Regions from separate parts of the [Clostridium] scindens ATCC 35704 genome, predicted to be linked through region 1. Evidence: riboswitches for the same ligand, from Rfam matches in the RefSeq annotation. Region 1 holds a riboswitch; the other holds the start of a gene.
The links. Region 1 has a riboswitch for glycine ahead of HDCHBGLK_RS15570 (APC family permease). Riboswitches for the same ligand answer to the same signal wherever they lie in the genome.
Positions count from the first base shown of each region.

Region 1 (7,668 bases):
TCCATACCCGTACCTTCTTTGAAGCCACTGATGTCACCTTCTATCCGATCAGCAAGGAGGACCTGCGTTCTTATGCAGAGACAGGGGATTCCTTAGACAAGGCGGGAGCCTACGGCATCCAGGGGCCTTTTGCCATTCATGTCAAATGCATCCGGGGAGACTATAACAATGTAGTAGGCCTTCCCGTCAGCAGGCTCTATCAGGAACTGCTCCGGGAGTACGTATCTCCTTTGTCACTTCCATAATCGTAGTTTTTTTTGGAAGGGCTCTTCCATCCTGAGGAGATCTGCCGCCGCAGGTCTGTATCATACCTTTGCGGCGGCTTGATATCCAGCATTTTATGCATCACATCATTGGCGTTGGCGTAATTAAAGGATTCCGTATCCATAATCTGACGCTGTGCGCCTTCCCAGTCATATGCTTCTCCTGTTTTCTGATATTTGCGGCGATAATATGCTATGTCGCTGATGACCCTGCCTTTTTGATCTTCTTCCAGCACGTTCCACTGGCTCACAAAATTCCCATGGATATCTACAATAAATTCCGCATGGAAATCCGGCGCCAGGCGCTTTTTATTTTCCCTGCCTTTCGCATACCTTTTGTAATCGGAATCGGACGGGTATTTATTGTGAAGCCGGGCAGGCTCCCGAAGCAGTCTTTGCCCTCCCAGCCCTCCTTCAACTGCCGGCTTATGCACGTATAATTCCAGAGCCTCTTCATCCGTCATTCCAGGCTTCTTAAAGCGCCCTCTGATATAGCGGATATTGTGGCGGTCGATGTACATACGGAACTGATGCAGCATCCGTGCCTGCGTCACATTCTTAAGCCCCATGATTCCCTGTTCGCCGCAATAGGCACGGACGCTTTCCGCATAATGTCCGAACGCTTCGCTGTGAGGAGGCGTATTCTTGTCAAACACGAATCCCTGCCCCAGCTGCAGCATGCCATGGATATCCAGATATCCGCCGCATTTTCGCAGCAGTTCCATAGGATCCAGATACATACTCATTCCTCCCGTTCTGTCCTTGCAGCGTTTTTCTTCCTATGTTATTATATTCCATAGCAAAAAAAGGAGAATGATCATGCACTCAAGCCAGTTAAAGCAAAAATCCGAAAAATCAGCCTTAAAAATATCCCTGACCGGCAGCACCGTCTTCGTTGGACTGGAATTGCTCATGGCAATCTATACCAGTTCCCAGGCTGTCCTTCTGGATGCCGTCTACGACGGCGTGGAACTTTTGATGATCTTCGTATCCTTGTCTCTGGTTCCCTTGCTTTATAAGCCTTCCAACGAAAGCCGCCCCTTTGGCTATCTGCAGATTGAATCCCTGTTTGTCGTCGTAAGGGGCGCCATCATGGTTGCCGTAACCGTAGGCCTGATTGTAAATAATATCCAGATCATCCTTCACGGTGGCCGGCACGTGAACTTTTCCGCAGTGGCTTATTTTGAACTTGCTGCTACCGTGATCAGTTTTATCGTCATCCTTCTTTTAAGGCGTATGAACGCGGATCTTACTTCGCCTATCGTCACCATGGAGATTCAGGAATGGAAGATTGACGCGGTGGCATCCTTAGGGATGTCTGCCGCTTTCTTTCTCCCTCTGATCATCCAGGCCGAATGGTTTGTTCCCCTTACCAAATATCTCGACCAGGCCATCGCCATCATCCTTTCCATCTTCATGCTCCCGGTGCCGGTACGCGCCGTGACAACCGGCCTTAGAGACCTGTTCCTTCTGCCGCCCGAAGAAGAGACGGTGCAGAATATCAAAGACATTATAACGCCGATACTGGATGCCTACGGCTACGACAAGCTCTACTTCGACATCGTTCGGACAGGGCGTAAATTATGGATCAGCGTCTATATTACTTTTGACCGCGATGAGGTCTCCATCTCCCGGTTCCGCATCGTGCAGAAATTCATCATACAGGCCCTCTCCAAAGAGTACCAGGATTTTTATTTCGAACTGCTTCCTGACATTGAATACAATGACGAGACGGAAGTCTAAGGAAATGACGGAATCCTAGGCGGATTTTTGGCCTTTTTCACAGTACTTTTTTACTGCCGTGCTGATAGACTCTTTCATGATCGCCATCAATTCATCTACCTGCCTTTTCGTTACAGTCAGCGGCGGGATCATCCGGTTCACCTTGTCTCCAATGGCTGTGATCAAGGCATGCCTGCTCAGCACCTCATGCTTTTACTCAGGTCATTGTCCAGAATCCAAATACAAAAAGGGCGCCGTATCCATGATACGACACCCTCGCCTTTAACGCTTCCAGTATATACTCCCATTTCTGAAAGGTCAATACTTTTTTATGATTCTTTGGAAAACAGGCTTCTGAAACTGTCTTTCAGTTCCCAGACCTTGTCCGGGATGTCATCCTTCTTCTCTTGATACATGGTATGGAAGAAGTCGCAGATATACAATGCGATAATAAGCGTTCCGCCAATTCTTCCGGCAATGACCGGAATGGCATCCACCAGATCTACCACAACGTTATGCAGGAAGAAAAACAGCATAAGCGTATAGAATCCCCAGGCTATCGAACTTTCCATACAGATAATTCCTTTATAATTGCACGGCTTCTCCTTGTAATCCCACCAGATCTCACCGAATATCTTATTCATGATCAATGCGGTCAGAAATTCGATAGCCGTAGCCAGCACCATTCCCAGAACGAACAGCGTGAAAGGATTCTGGCTGTATGGCCGTAATACAAAGAATACCGTCAGCGCCCCTACTCCATATATCGGGCAGTAAGGCCCTTTTGCAAATCCTCTGTTGGTCAGCTTGCGATTACAGACTGACATATAGATAGATTCCACAATCCAGCCCATAATGCTATAGACCAGAAACCAAAGCACCACATGATAAGCACTCCATCCAAATATCACCTTGTTCCACCACATAATAGTCTCCTTATAGAAAAAACGTGCAACGATAGGAAACGCAATTTCCTATTACATAAAAATAGAGTGTTGAATCGTCCAACACTCTATTTATTGCACATATTAGTTATACTTACGTTTTCTAGCAGCTTCAGATTTTTTCTTACGTCTTACGCTTGGCTTTTCGTAATGTTCTCTCTTACGAATCTCCTGCTGAATGCCAGCTTTCGCACAGTTTCTTTTGAATCTGCGTAAAGCGCTATCTAACGTCTCGTTCTCTTTAACGATTACATTTGACATAGTCTCACACCTAACCTCCCTCCAGTCCTATATTGTGCATCATACGACTGTTCGGGTATTTTTATTGCACTACATAAGATTATAGCACATATTTCCTCTACGTCAATATTTTTTCATCATTTTCCACGATATTATTTACTGACTTCCGTTTGCTGACTGCCATATAGACCGGGAGGCCGATCAGCGTCACTGCGATACTGCCTGCGGACAGCAGCGTTGACTGCAGCCCGGACATGAATATCTGGTTAATGATCACGTAGATTCCGCTTACGATCGCGATCAATGGCACCACCGGATACAGCGGTACTTTATAAGTCCTGACCGCATCAGGACGGTCTTTTCTCAGTTTCATAACGCCGACAAAGGTAAGCGTATAGAAGGTCCAGCTGGAAAATACGGCAAGGTCCGTCAGCAGGTTGAACTGCCCGCTGATTGCATAAATGCAGCTGATTCCTCCTACCAGGATGATGGAGTTGGTTGGAACCTGCGCCTTATTCAGCCTTGCCAGAGATTTGCTGAAGGGGAAATTGCCTTCCTCCGCCAGGGAATATGCCACTCTGGAGCCGGATAATACAAATCCGTTGCAGGCGCCAAACACGGATATCATGATGCCGACGGAAACGATCTTGCCTCCCACATCTCCGAAGATCTTCAGGGCTACTGCAGAAGCAGGCGCTGTCATTCCCGCCAGCTCGTTTGCCGGAAGAACCCAGAGGTAAGAGATGTTGATAATAAAGTAGACGCCCATGATCACGGATACGCCGCCAACGATTGCAATGGGAAGATCCCTTCCCGGATTCTTCATCTCCCCGGCAATGGCGCCTACATTGGTCCAGCCTTCAAAAGCAAACAGGATGGCAACCATCAGCTGTCCAAGGACAACCGCCGGGCTAAGTCCGTCTCCCACCATCGGCGTAAAGATCGGGTTCGCCCCGCCACCTTTTACGAATCCGAATATCATCAGCAGAATCAAAGGAATCAATTTGCAGACGGTAAAGATGATCTGCACGCTGCCGCCTACCTTTGAGCCCAGGCTATTTAAAAAGATGATCAGGATAATAATGCCAATCGCAAGGGGCACCGTGAAGCCATCGCCGATAAACAGTGCCGCCTGCTGGGCGCATACAACTGCCAGGGCAGACGTCATGGCCGGGTAGAACAATATGGTCTGTACCCATCCTGCCAGGAATCCTACCACCGGATTGTAGATTTCTTCCAGATACGCCACCATTCCTCCGGTCTTTGGAATCATGATAGCCACCTCCGCGAAGGTAAGCGCCGCCGCAATGCTTGCAAGCCCGGTGATGATCCAGGCAATCATGCCGAGTCCCGGCGCCCCTCCTGTAGCTGTGTAGATGGCCTGCGGCTTAAAAAACACGCCGGAGCCGATGACGCAGCCAACCACGATCGCCATGGCAGTCGCAACGCCCAGATTCTTCTTCAGTCCCTTCTTTTCTTCCATAACTCTTATCTCCTTTGCTTCCTTTTTGAATATTTTTTCAGATAAAAAGAGGGTACAAGACACGCATATAATGGTCCTGTACCCTCTGTATTTTTACCTGAAAGTTTTACTTCTACGGTGGCCTTATCGAAAAGGCTCTTTCCAGAGTCCCATCCATAGCGGGTATTGGCACCTGAAAGTTTCTCAGAGCGGTTAGGAGCCTCTCTGATTGCTTCATCGGTTTTCCGTGTGCTAACATACGGAAATCTTCCTCGCTACTTCATCTGGCAATATTCATTTGTAAATAGTATATGTGAAATCCTATTTGCTGTCAACCATAGTTATTTTTGTAACTTTCCTGACAAGGAGCAGACTATTACGCCAGCTGGCCTTCCAGAACTTCTGCGGCTTTCGCGATTGCTTCATCCATGCCTGCAGGATTCTTGCCGCCAGCCTGGGCCATGTTCGGGCGTCCGCCGCCGCCACCGCCTACAAGGCCGGCAATTGCCTTAATAAGGTTTCCTGCATGGGCTCCCTTGTCGATGGCTCCCTTAGTAGCTGTGGCCATCAGGCTTACTTTTCCGTCGGTTGCTGACGCGATCACGATGATGCCTTCGCCTAGTTTTTTCTTCAGCTGGTCTCCAAGGTCGCGCAGGCCATTCATGTCCACATCCTCCACCTTTGTCGCAAGGAGTTTGACGCCTTTGACCTCTACGACCTGGTCCATCACATCTCCCATGGCATCCTGGGCAAGCTTGCTCTTTAAACTCTCCACCTCGCTGTGGAGCGCTTTATTTTCCGCCTGAAGATGGGAAATCTTATCTGTCAGTTTATCCGGGGCGGCCTTTAACAGTTTCGCTGCCTCGTGAAGTTTCTCTTCCAGTTCGTCATAATATTTTAAAAGTCCTTTGGATGTCAATGCCTCAATCCTTCGAACGCCTGCTGCGACACCTGTCTCGGAAAGAATCTTGAAGGCAGTAATGACGCCTGTATTCGCCACATGTGTGCCGCCGCAGAATTCGATGGAAAAGTCTCCCATGCTTACCACGCGGACGATGCTGCCGTATTTCTCTCCGAAAAGCGCAGCCGCGCCAGTCTTTTTCGCCTCCTCGATGGGCATGTTCTGAACCTTTACGTTCAGGCAGTTCATGATCTGCTCATTAACGATTGCTTCCACCTTCTTTAATTCTTCCTCCGTAAGGGCAGAAAAATGCGTAAAGTCAAAACGCAGCCTGTCCGCATTGACGGAGGATCCGGCCTGCTCTACATGATTGCCCAGGACCATGCGCAGCGCCTTGTGAAGAAGATGGGTCGCGCTGTGGTTATTGGCAGAAAGCATCCGGTTATCCGTATCCACTTCCAGCGCTGCTTTGTCTCCAACCTTTATCATGCCCTTTGATACATGGCCGATATGGCCGAATTTGCCGCCCATAAGCTTTACCACATCCTCCACGATGAATTCGCCGTCCGCGGTGCGGATGATTCCCTTATCCGCCTCCTGGCCGCCGCTGGTGGCATAGAACGGGGTCTTCTCCACAAAGATAGTTCCCCGCTCGCCATCCGAAAGCGCGTCTACCAGTTCCGTATCCGTGGCGAGCACCGTAACTTCGGACTCATAAGAAAGATTGTCATAGCCGACGAATTCCGTGGTAATGCTAGGATCGATGGACTCGTATACCGTCACGTCCGCCCCCATATAGTTGGTGACTTCACGGGCCTCGCGGGCTGTCTTCCTCTGGATTTCCATGGCTTCTTTGAAGCCTTTTTCATCGACAGACATTCCCTTCTCTTCCAAGATCTCCTTCGTCAGATCCAGCGGGAATCCGTAGGTATCATAAAGTTTGAACGCATTCTGGCCATCCAGGGTCTTTTCCCCCTTTTTCTCTGTCTCCGCCACCATATCGGACAGAATGGACAGTCCCTGATCAATGGTCTTGTTAAACTGCTCTTCTTCCTTGGCAATTACCTTGAAGATAAATTCCTTTTTCTCTTCCAGTTCGGGATATCCATCCTTGGAGCCTTCAATCACATTCTGTGCCAGTTCAACCAAGAACTCTCCCGGAATGTCAAGCAGCCTTCCGTGCCTGCAGGCACGCCTCAGGAGACGCCTTAGCACATATCCACGGCCCTCGTTGGAAGGCATGATTCCGTCAGAGATCATAAAGGTTACGGAACGGATATGGTCGGTGATGACACGCAGGGAGACATCCGTCTCTTCATCCCTGCCATATTCGGCATGGGCCAGTCGGCAGACATGATCCCTTAAGGCTTTCATGGTGTCAATGTCGAACATGGAGTCTACTTCCTGCACGATACAGGCCAGACGTTCCAGCCCCATACCGGTATCTATATTCTTCTGTTCCAATTCCGTGTAATTGTTATTGCCATCATTGTCGAACTGCGTAAAGACATTGTTCCAGATCTCCATATAACGGTCGCATTCGCAGCCCACCGTACAGTCAGGGCTGCCGCAGCCATATTTTTCCCCTCTGTCATAGTATACTTCGGAACATGGTCCGCAGGGGCCTGAGCCATGCTCCCAGAAATTATCTTCCTTTCCGAACCGGAAGATTCTCTCGGCCGGGATTCCAATGTCCTTATTCCAGATCTCCCATGCCTCATCATCATCCAGATACACGGAGGGATAGAGCCTGTCCGGATCCAGTCCGACGACATCCGTAAGGAATTCCCACGTCCAGCGGATAGACTCCTTCTTAAAGTAATCTCCGAACGAAAAGTTCCCAAGCATCTCAAAAAACGTGCCATGACGGGCCGTCTTTCCTACATTCTCAATGTCCCCGGTGCGGATGCACTTCTGGCAAGTGGTCACCCGCTTGCTCGGCGGAATCTCTTGTCCGGTAAAATATGGCTTCAGCGGCGCCATGCCTGAGTTGATCAGCAACAGACTCTTATCATTGTGGGGCACCAGCGAAAAACTTTTCATTGCCAGATGTCCCTTGCTCTCGAAAAATTCAAGAAACATCTTTCTTAATTCATTTACTCCGTATTTCTGCATAACTTCCTCCTGCTTTCTAAT
Region 1 is NZ_CP036170.1:3,015,878-3,023,545, forward strand. Features, by position in the region: gene HDCHBGLK_RS15545 (Maf family protein) at 1-245, shown strand, start outside; gene HDCHBGLK_RS15550 (DUF3114 domain-containing protein) at 200-1,003, opposite strand; gene HDCHBGLK_RS15555 (cation diffusion facilitator family transporter) at 1,083-2,006, shown strand; gene HDCHBGLK_RS19050 (hypothetical protein) at 2,022-2,171, opposite strand; gene HDCHBGLK_RS15560 (putative ABC transporter permease) at 2,315-2,911, opposite strand; gene rpsU (30S ribosomal protein S21) at 3,014-3,190, opposite strand; gene HDCHBGLK_RS15570 (APC family permease) at 3,288-4,652, opposite strand; glycine riboswitch at 4,728-4,807, opposite strand; gene alaS (alanine--tRNA ligase) at 5,008-7,647, opposite strand.

Region 2 (7,668 bases), 290 kb from region 1:
CGGATTCTGCATTTCCGGTGAATACTTGTCGATATCCGTAAGTTTCATTCCGACTCTGTCAAGCGGATCTGATACCAGGCTTCCGATAACTGCCTGCGGGGCAGATCCTGTTCCCACGCAGTGGCGTCCGAGCATGCCTAAGTCGATCTCAGGGCTTACGCCGTCATTTTCGGAGATTACTACGGCAAATCCCCCAAGGCAGTCTTCCAGGATCGGAAGTCCTTTCTTGATGTGATCCTTGCCGTTCATTCCAAGTTTGGCGGTACATCCGCCAGCCGTAACGATAACCGTCTTATAAGCGCCGGACTTAACCAGTGCAGCCGCTTCAATAATCGCATGGGTAGGAGCTGCGCAGAACCCTCTTGCGTCAGATCCGGATGCGCTGACCAAGCCTGCGATCTCAGCTGCCGCTTTTGCGAAGTTGCCGCCGCCGCGCTGGTTCATATCGCCGCATGCTTCCTCTGCGCAGTCGATTACATATTCTACATCTGCCTTGTCAATTCCCGCGTTGCGTACCGCATAGAGAATGGAAAGAACGCTGGATGCCTTGCTCATCAGGTTCTCATGCATTACATGAGCAGATAGGTTTACATCGATATCGTGTGCAGGCTTCACGCAGCCTACCAGTTTATCTTCAAAATAAAGTCCTTCCGCATGGTCATCTGCCATCAGATGCTCGATCTCGGCAAGTTCCACTCCATCCGTAATCTTCTCAACGATATCTTCGGAGATGATCGGATTCTTGGCAAATGCGTCTTTATACTTTGCTACAAATTCTTTGTCCAGTTTTACTACTTCGAACATGTCGCTAGCCTGCACCAGGAAGAGAAATTCTTCCTCCGGCATGATCTCGCCATATTTTCCATAGCGCTGGGCGCCTTCTTTTTTCTTATCATACCATGGGAACTCTACCTCTGACAGTTCGTCCGGGTGAACATTGCCGATGTACGTCTGATTCGGCCAGTAAGCAACTGCATCCTCATAAGAGCGCAGATGCTTCGGCACTTCTTTCAGATATTCGGAATCCGGATTTACGATTCTCTCTGTTGTCTGGGTTGTTCCATTATATAAAACCATATCAGGAGTATGTACTAATACGTAGCTTGCTCCTTTGATTACACTATTCATTGGTTTGCCACCTTTCTTCAGCTTATTCATAAGAAGAGGGACGGCCCCTTAGCGGGTACGCGTAGGCCTGCCCCTCCTCAATCGCCTGACGCGGCTTACTTAAGCCTGTTCTACCTGGTCTCTGATCGCTGTCATCTCTGATACGATGTCATCTACGTCAAGAACCATTTCCATCATGCTGATCTGCTCATCATAAACTGCTTCGTCGAATTCTTCTTTGATCTCAGGTTCACATACGTGATATACCGCGAGTCCAAGCTGGACCCCTGTCAATGGACCTGCGAAAGTCGGATCGCCTAAAGTAACAGTCTCCGCTGCAAGCCCTGCAGCTTCGCCTTCTGCTGCGCCAAGAACTACTACTAAGTTCTCTGCACCATACTCTTCTGCGAATTCCTTAACTCTCTTCTGATTCTCTAAGTCCATTGCGCCTGCGCTCGTTCAGACGAAACATTCCGTGGATGAAAATACGATCTCAGCGCCAGCAGTTTTCACGCACTCAGCGATTGCAGGGCCTGGAATTCCATCACGGTCTCCGATAATTATTGCTTTTTTGCCTTCTAAAATAGCCATAATTATGCTTTCTCCTTTCTTGTGTGGTAAACATGTTGTTTATCTATGATTCAGAAACCATCCTTTAGATGTATTTCTTAATCATCGCTTCAATATTTTCCGGAGTAGCGTCATCCTTTACTACTTCCTCAACCTTGGCTCCATCCTTATAGATAGCCATAACAGGAAGGCCCAGAACCTTCTGTGCGATTGCAAGACGGCGTGCCTTTGTCGTATTCAGAGATGTGAATTTCATCTTATCTCCATAGGTATCAGCAAATTCATGTACCTTTGGCATTAATGCCTGGCATGGCACGCATCCGTCTCCGTAGAAGTCTACGAATACATATCCTTCTGCCTTTAATACTTCTTCCTCAAAATTTTCCTTCGTTAAATCTAACATGGTAACATCCTCCTTAAAAATAATCTGACATGCTTCTTTCTACCTGAACTGCTGCAATTGCTCCGTCGGCCGCTGCAGTCACAACCTGTCTCAGACTCTTGATGCGCACATCTCCGGCTGCATAAACGCCCGGGATATTGGTGTGCATATCTTCATCCGTCTTAATATACCCTCTTTCGTCCATATCAATGATTCCTTCGAACAGTTTGGAATTCGGAACCGTTCCGATGAATCCAAACAGGCCGAACATGCCATCTTCCGGATCAGCCTCGACTTTTCTCGTCTCGCCTGTCTTGACATTCTTTACGATCATTCCCTGAAGAATGTCATCTCCATAGACTTCCTCTACAACGGAATCCCAGAAGAAATCAATCTTCGGATTGGCAAATGCCTTCTCCTGAATGGATTTTGCAGCACGAAGTTCATTCCGTCTGTGGATGATGGTTACCTTTCTTGCGAATTTCGTCAGATACATTGCTTCTTCCACTGCGGAATCTCCGCCGCCAACAACATATACCTCGAAATCTTCAAAGAAGTTGGCATCACAGGTAGCGCAGTAAGATACGCCCTTGCCCATGAACTCTGCCTCTCCCTTGCATCCGATCGGCCTTGAATATGCTCCTGTCGCGATGATGACATTCTTGCCCTGGTATTCATTCTTTTCACTCTTTAATACCTTTACATCGCCTTCCAGCTGTACTTCCTTGATCGTGTCGGACACGCGCTCTGCGCCGAACTTCTCTGCCTGCTGTGTCATTCTTGCGATCAGGGATGGGCCGGACTCGCCTTCCACGATCTGTCCCGGGTAGTTCTCAATCTCATCTGTGATCGCAATCTGTCCGCCGTCCTGGCCCTTCTCAATGATCAGCGTGGAAAGACGGCTTCTGCCTGCGTACAGTCCTGCCGCCAAACCGGCAGGACCTGCACCCAGGATAATAACATCATAAATCTTGCTCATTTTTTGTTATTCTCCTTCACCTATTTACTAGTCGAAAATTGTCTGTCCGTCTACTTCTGTTGTCAAAGCCTTCAGTGCCTTTTCAACGATGTGGCGGCGAAGTTCCTTCTCCTCGTCTTTATCCAGAGCCGGATTGCCAAGTGGATGAGGAATGGCGATTGCCGGAACGATTCTGTTTGCGCCTACTGTCATGGAAATTGGCGTTACCGTACAGATGTGTACGACAGGGATTCCTGCTCTCTCTACTTCTTTAACCATTGTTGCACCGCAACGAGTACAGGTACCTCACGTAGAAGTGAGGATTACTGCGTCTACTCCGTCTGCCTTAAGCTTTGCAGAGAACTCTGCTGCAAATGCCTTTGCGGATGCAACGGCTGTACCATTTCCTGTCGTGGTGTAGAACAGGTGATGCAGTTCTCCAATGATTCCTTCCTTCTCCATATCACGGAGAACGTCTACCGGCAGCACGCGGTCAGAATCCTCGTTTGCGTATACCGGGTCGTATCCGCCATGAGCGGTCTCGTAGGTTTCTTCTGTCAGATCCATAACGCCTGCGATATCATACTCTCCGTAGTGGGAAGCGCTGGAACTTTCGATGTGATCCGGATTGCCCTTCGGCACGATTCCACCGGAAGTAACCAGTGCGATCTTGGCATGTGCAAGATCCTTGACTGCCGGATTCGGATCAACCCTGTCGAAGTCTGGCATCGGATACTCTGTGGTATACGGCTTATCATTCAACTTTTTGATCAGCATCTTGACTGCTCTCTTAGATCCTCTCTCCTTCTCGAAGAAGTTCACACGTACGCCGTTCGGGATATATCCTTCTTCTGCGGAAGCGCCGATTGGCTCTCCTTTTGCGATCTTCAGTGTCAGAGGAGCCATCTTGCTAACAGCATCCCTCATGCCTGCCGCGCTGTTCTTGGTAGATACGATATATACCTTGTCCTTGAACATATCTGCACCAGGGTTTTCAATGTACATTCCTGTAAGTGCAGGAATTCCAAGTTCTTCCTGCACCGCTGCCGCGATCGTCGCGCAAGCAACACCGTAACGTCCTGCATTGAATGCAGGCCCTGCTACGAATATGTCAGGATTCTGCTCCTTTACCATTGCAAGGACATCTGCTTTTGCCTTGTCCAGATTCTCATTGAAGTAAGAGTCTCCGCATACGATCGTAGCGATGATCTCTGCCTCGTCTTTAAAATTTGCCATAAATGCCATACCCGGTCCAACCACCTCGCCCACGCGAAGCTCTGCCGGATAATCTGCCTTTTCTTCTCCACCAATCTGTGCAAAGAACTGATTGATGTAATGAACAACTTTAATTTTAGCCATTATATTATCCTCCCTTCCTTATCTCGCGCTCAGTTTATTGAAACCAGTCTCGTTTGTTGCACCTGTAAGTACCTGAAGTTCGACTTCCAGGGAGCCGTCTTCGCGAAGGGTCTCCTCGCTTGCGCCTGCAATCTTTGTAACATAGTCCAGGGTTCCAATGACTTTATCAAGTTTCGGCAGGATAATTACCTGATTTGCATTACCGCCGGTTACAACTGCATCTGCCGCCGCATCTGCATCTGCCAGTGACTGGGATTTTCCATCGCGTCCAGCATACTCGTCTGTAATGATGACGGTCTTAACGCCTTCTGCCTCAATCTTCTTGCAGTTCATGATCAGGTCCGTATCCGGATTGCCGAATCCTTCCTGAGATACGATGGCTCCATCAAGATCTAACATCTTGCAGAGTTTTGCAGTCCAGTCGGATGAACGCTGCTTGTCTGCCAGATAAACGTTCTCATTGGTGATAATGTGGCATACAAAGTTCAATGTCTTTCCGTGCTGTTCGAACAAGTCTTCAACAACCGGGTTGTTCAGATGTACATAAGTCGGATTCTTGTCGCACGCGGATACGCAGTTACCGGATACGATGGCTCCATCCATAACTTCCGTTGGACTTAAGATGGTAGGAACAATCTTCTTGGCGTCTACGCCGTATACGTATGTATCATGCAGAAGTCCCTGGCTCTGAAGCATCTGTACATATGCAACTCTTGGAAGTTCCGGATATTTCTCAAGGCCTTCCTTGATCGTGCATGTCTCATATACCTTCGTCTCGTCAGGCGTCAGGTCACGTGCCAATTCCCCAATATATGCAGCGACTCTGAATCCTGCGAATCTTACGGCCTTCTCGTAATCATGCTGTTTGATTCCATCAACCGGCTCGCATACCATAACCAGGTTAAGCGTCTTGGAAAACGGAGTGTAATCTGCTCCAGGACCGGTCATATCGATGATTCCTTCCTGGAATCCTACGATTCTTCCTGCTGTTACTACAGCCATCCCCTTTAATGCGTATGTCTTTCCTTCGCCTACCGTATCAACCTTCGAGATAACGCCCGGGAAGATTCCCCCTCTTCCTTCAACTTTTACTCGCGGCTCGATAACGTCTTTAACCGGCGTGATTCTTACTGATTCTCCTGGCTTTGCAATGTCAAATGATACGCTCTTGATCTTCTCGTCTTCAAGAGCAACCGCCTTAGCGGCTTCTTCGGATACATAGAGGATTCCGTCTTCAATCTTGGACTCTGAAGCGAACTGGATATCCTTAATGTAAATGTGTCCCATTTCTAATCTCACTTGTGATTCCCTCCTTCAAAAGAATATTAATATTGTTTAAGCTGCAATGCTTTACAACCTCTCTCAAAAAGACCTACCAAGCATCTGCCGATGCCAATCCACTTTCTATCAAGGTCCAGTCAATCAACTGAAAGTCCGCGTATACCTCGGGCTTGTACTTGTCGGACCTGAATTGGAACTTGCCGCAGGCCTGTATGGCATTTTCAATAATTGACAATGACCTTTCGTCCATCTCCCCCTTTCCCTTTGACAGCATAACTGATTTGTATGGTGTTTCATTAGGCTTCACACTTCCGGATAAGGGATGTGATAAAAGCAAGTGCCCTTCGTGAATTCTGTCTCTGACTTCCTTAAGAACCTCTTCATAGGAAATCTCTTGATATATTACATTGTGCGTCTCGCCAAGCTTTTTTAAAACCAGTGGATTATTGGTTATTATAAAATAATTGCCCTGACTCATCTTCTCCACCTTCTCCTTTCGGTACATTTTCGTTAGGTTTTTAAGCCCACTAAAAAAGGACGATTTAAACACATCTTGTGCATATATCGTCCTTTCTGTCTTTTGCCCTGATAATATGTTTTAAAAAATACGCCTTACCATACAGCACAAGATTCAGAATGCGGTACGTTTCCCAGTCCTTTTGCCTGAAAGTTTCACCTTGCATGCGCTCACCATCATACGCCCGGCTTGCCTCTTCGGCGGTTGGATATTCCAACTCTCTCTTGAGAAACATCATCCCACTTTTCAATTTTACTTATAGACAATATGAATATAACCTATCGCCTATCCCTATAATAACCTATCGTTATTTTTTTTGCAACCTCAAAGGAAAATCAAACTTATTTTAGTTGTTTTCCATAAATTTCTAGGTGGATTTTTATGCAATATTACTTTTTCTTATTTCTTAAAAAGTTATGATAGTAATCGTCGTGCACCTTCTTGATCATGCCGCTCAGGGCGAACAACGCCAGGATATTCGGCAATACCATCATAGAGTTGAAGCAGTCTGCCATGTTCCATACAAGGTCAACCTGCGCAAGTGATCCGAGCACTACGCATCCGGCCACAAGAAAGGAATATACTTTGACTGCCTTAGGCCCGAACAAATATTTCACATTAGCCTGGCCAAAGAAATACCAGCCTATGATCGTGGAAAACGCGAAGAAGAACATGCATATCGCAATAAAAATGTCTCCGCCCTTACCATACAGTGTCGAGAATGCGTACTGGCTCAGTTCCGCTCCTGTCTTGCCGGTAGGAATTGACTTTGTCGTGATGATCACAAGGGCGGTCAGGTTCAGAACGATGAATGTATCGATAAATACACCCACCATGGCAACAAATCCCTGTTCAACCGGATGATCCACCTTTGCCACCGCGTGGGCATGCGGTGTCGAACCCATACCTGCCTCGTTGGAGAACAATCCGCGGGCCACGCCTTTGGTCAGGGCCAGCTTGATCGTAGCGCCGACAGCGCCGCCTGAGATGGCTGCCGGATTGAACGCGCCAACTACGATCGCGTGGAATGCGTATGGTATATTCTTATAGTTATAGATGATTACGATCAGCGCGCCAACTATGTAAAGGGCTGCCATGATTGGAACGATCGTCTCTGTTACTTTAGCGATTCGCTTCATTCCGCCAACAAACACGAATAATGCCAGAATGGCAATAACGACTCCCATAGCTGCCTGCGGAATACCGAATGCGGTATGGAAGGCTGCCGCAATAGAGTTAGACTGCACGGCATTTCCCATAAATCCGAGCGCCAAGATGATCAGAACAGCAAAAATGCCAGCCAGCACCTTTCCAAAGGTCCCTTTGAATGCAGCGCGGATATAGTATACAGGGCCTCCTGTAATCTCACCGTCTTTTCCTACCTGCTTATACTTCTGAGCCATAATAGCCTCTGCGAAGATCGTAGCCATTCCAAGGAAAGCCGCGATCCACATCCAGAAGATTGCTCCTGGGCCACCTACCGCCAGCGCTGTA
Region 2 is NZ_CP036170.1:2,722,515-2,730,182, reverse strand. Features, by position in the region: gene grdC (glycine/sarcosine/betaine reductase complex component C subunit beta) at 1-1,128, opposite strand, end outside; gene grdA (glycine/sarcosine/betaine reductase complex selenoprotein A) at 1,228-1,698, opposite strand; gene trxA (thioredoxin TrxA) at 1,763-2,080, opposite strand; gene trxB (thioredoxin-disulfide reductase) at 2,094-3,038, opposite strand; gene grdB (glycine reductase complex selenoprotein B) at 3,066-4,376, opposite strand; gene HDCHBGLK_RS14030 (glycine/sarcosine/betaine reductase component B subunit) at 4,395-5,675, opposite strand; gene HDCHBGLK_RS14025 (GrdX family protein) at 5,749-6,135, opposite strand; glycine riboswitch at 6,299-6,411, opposite strand; gene HDCHBGLK_RS14020 (alanine/glycine:cation symporter family protein) at 6,564-7,668, opposite strand, start outside.
Region 2: it holds a riboswitch for glycine, as region 1 does, so the genes downstream of both, HDCHBGLK_RS14025 (GrdX family protein) here and HDCHBGLK_RS15570 (APC family permease) in region 1, are expected to answer to the same signal.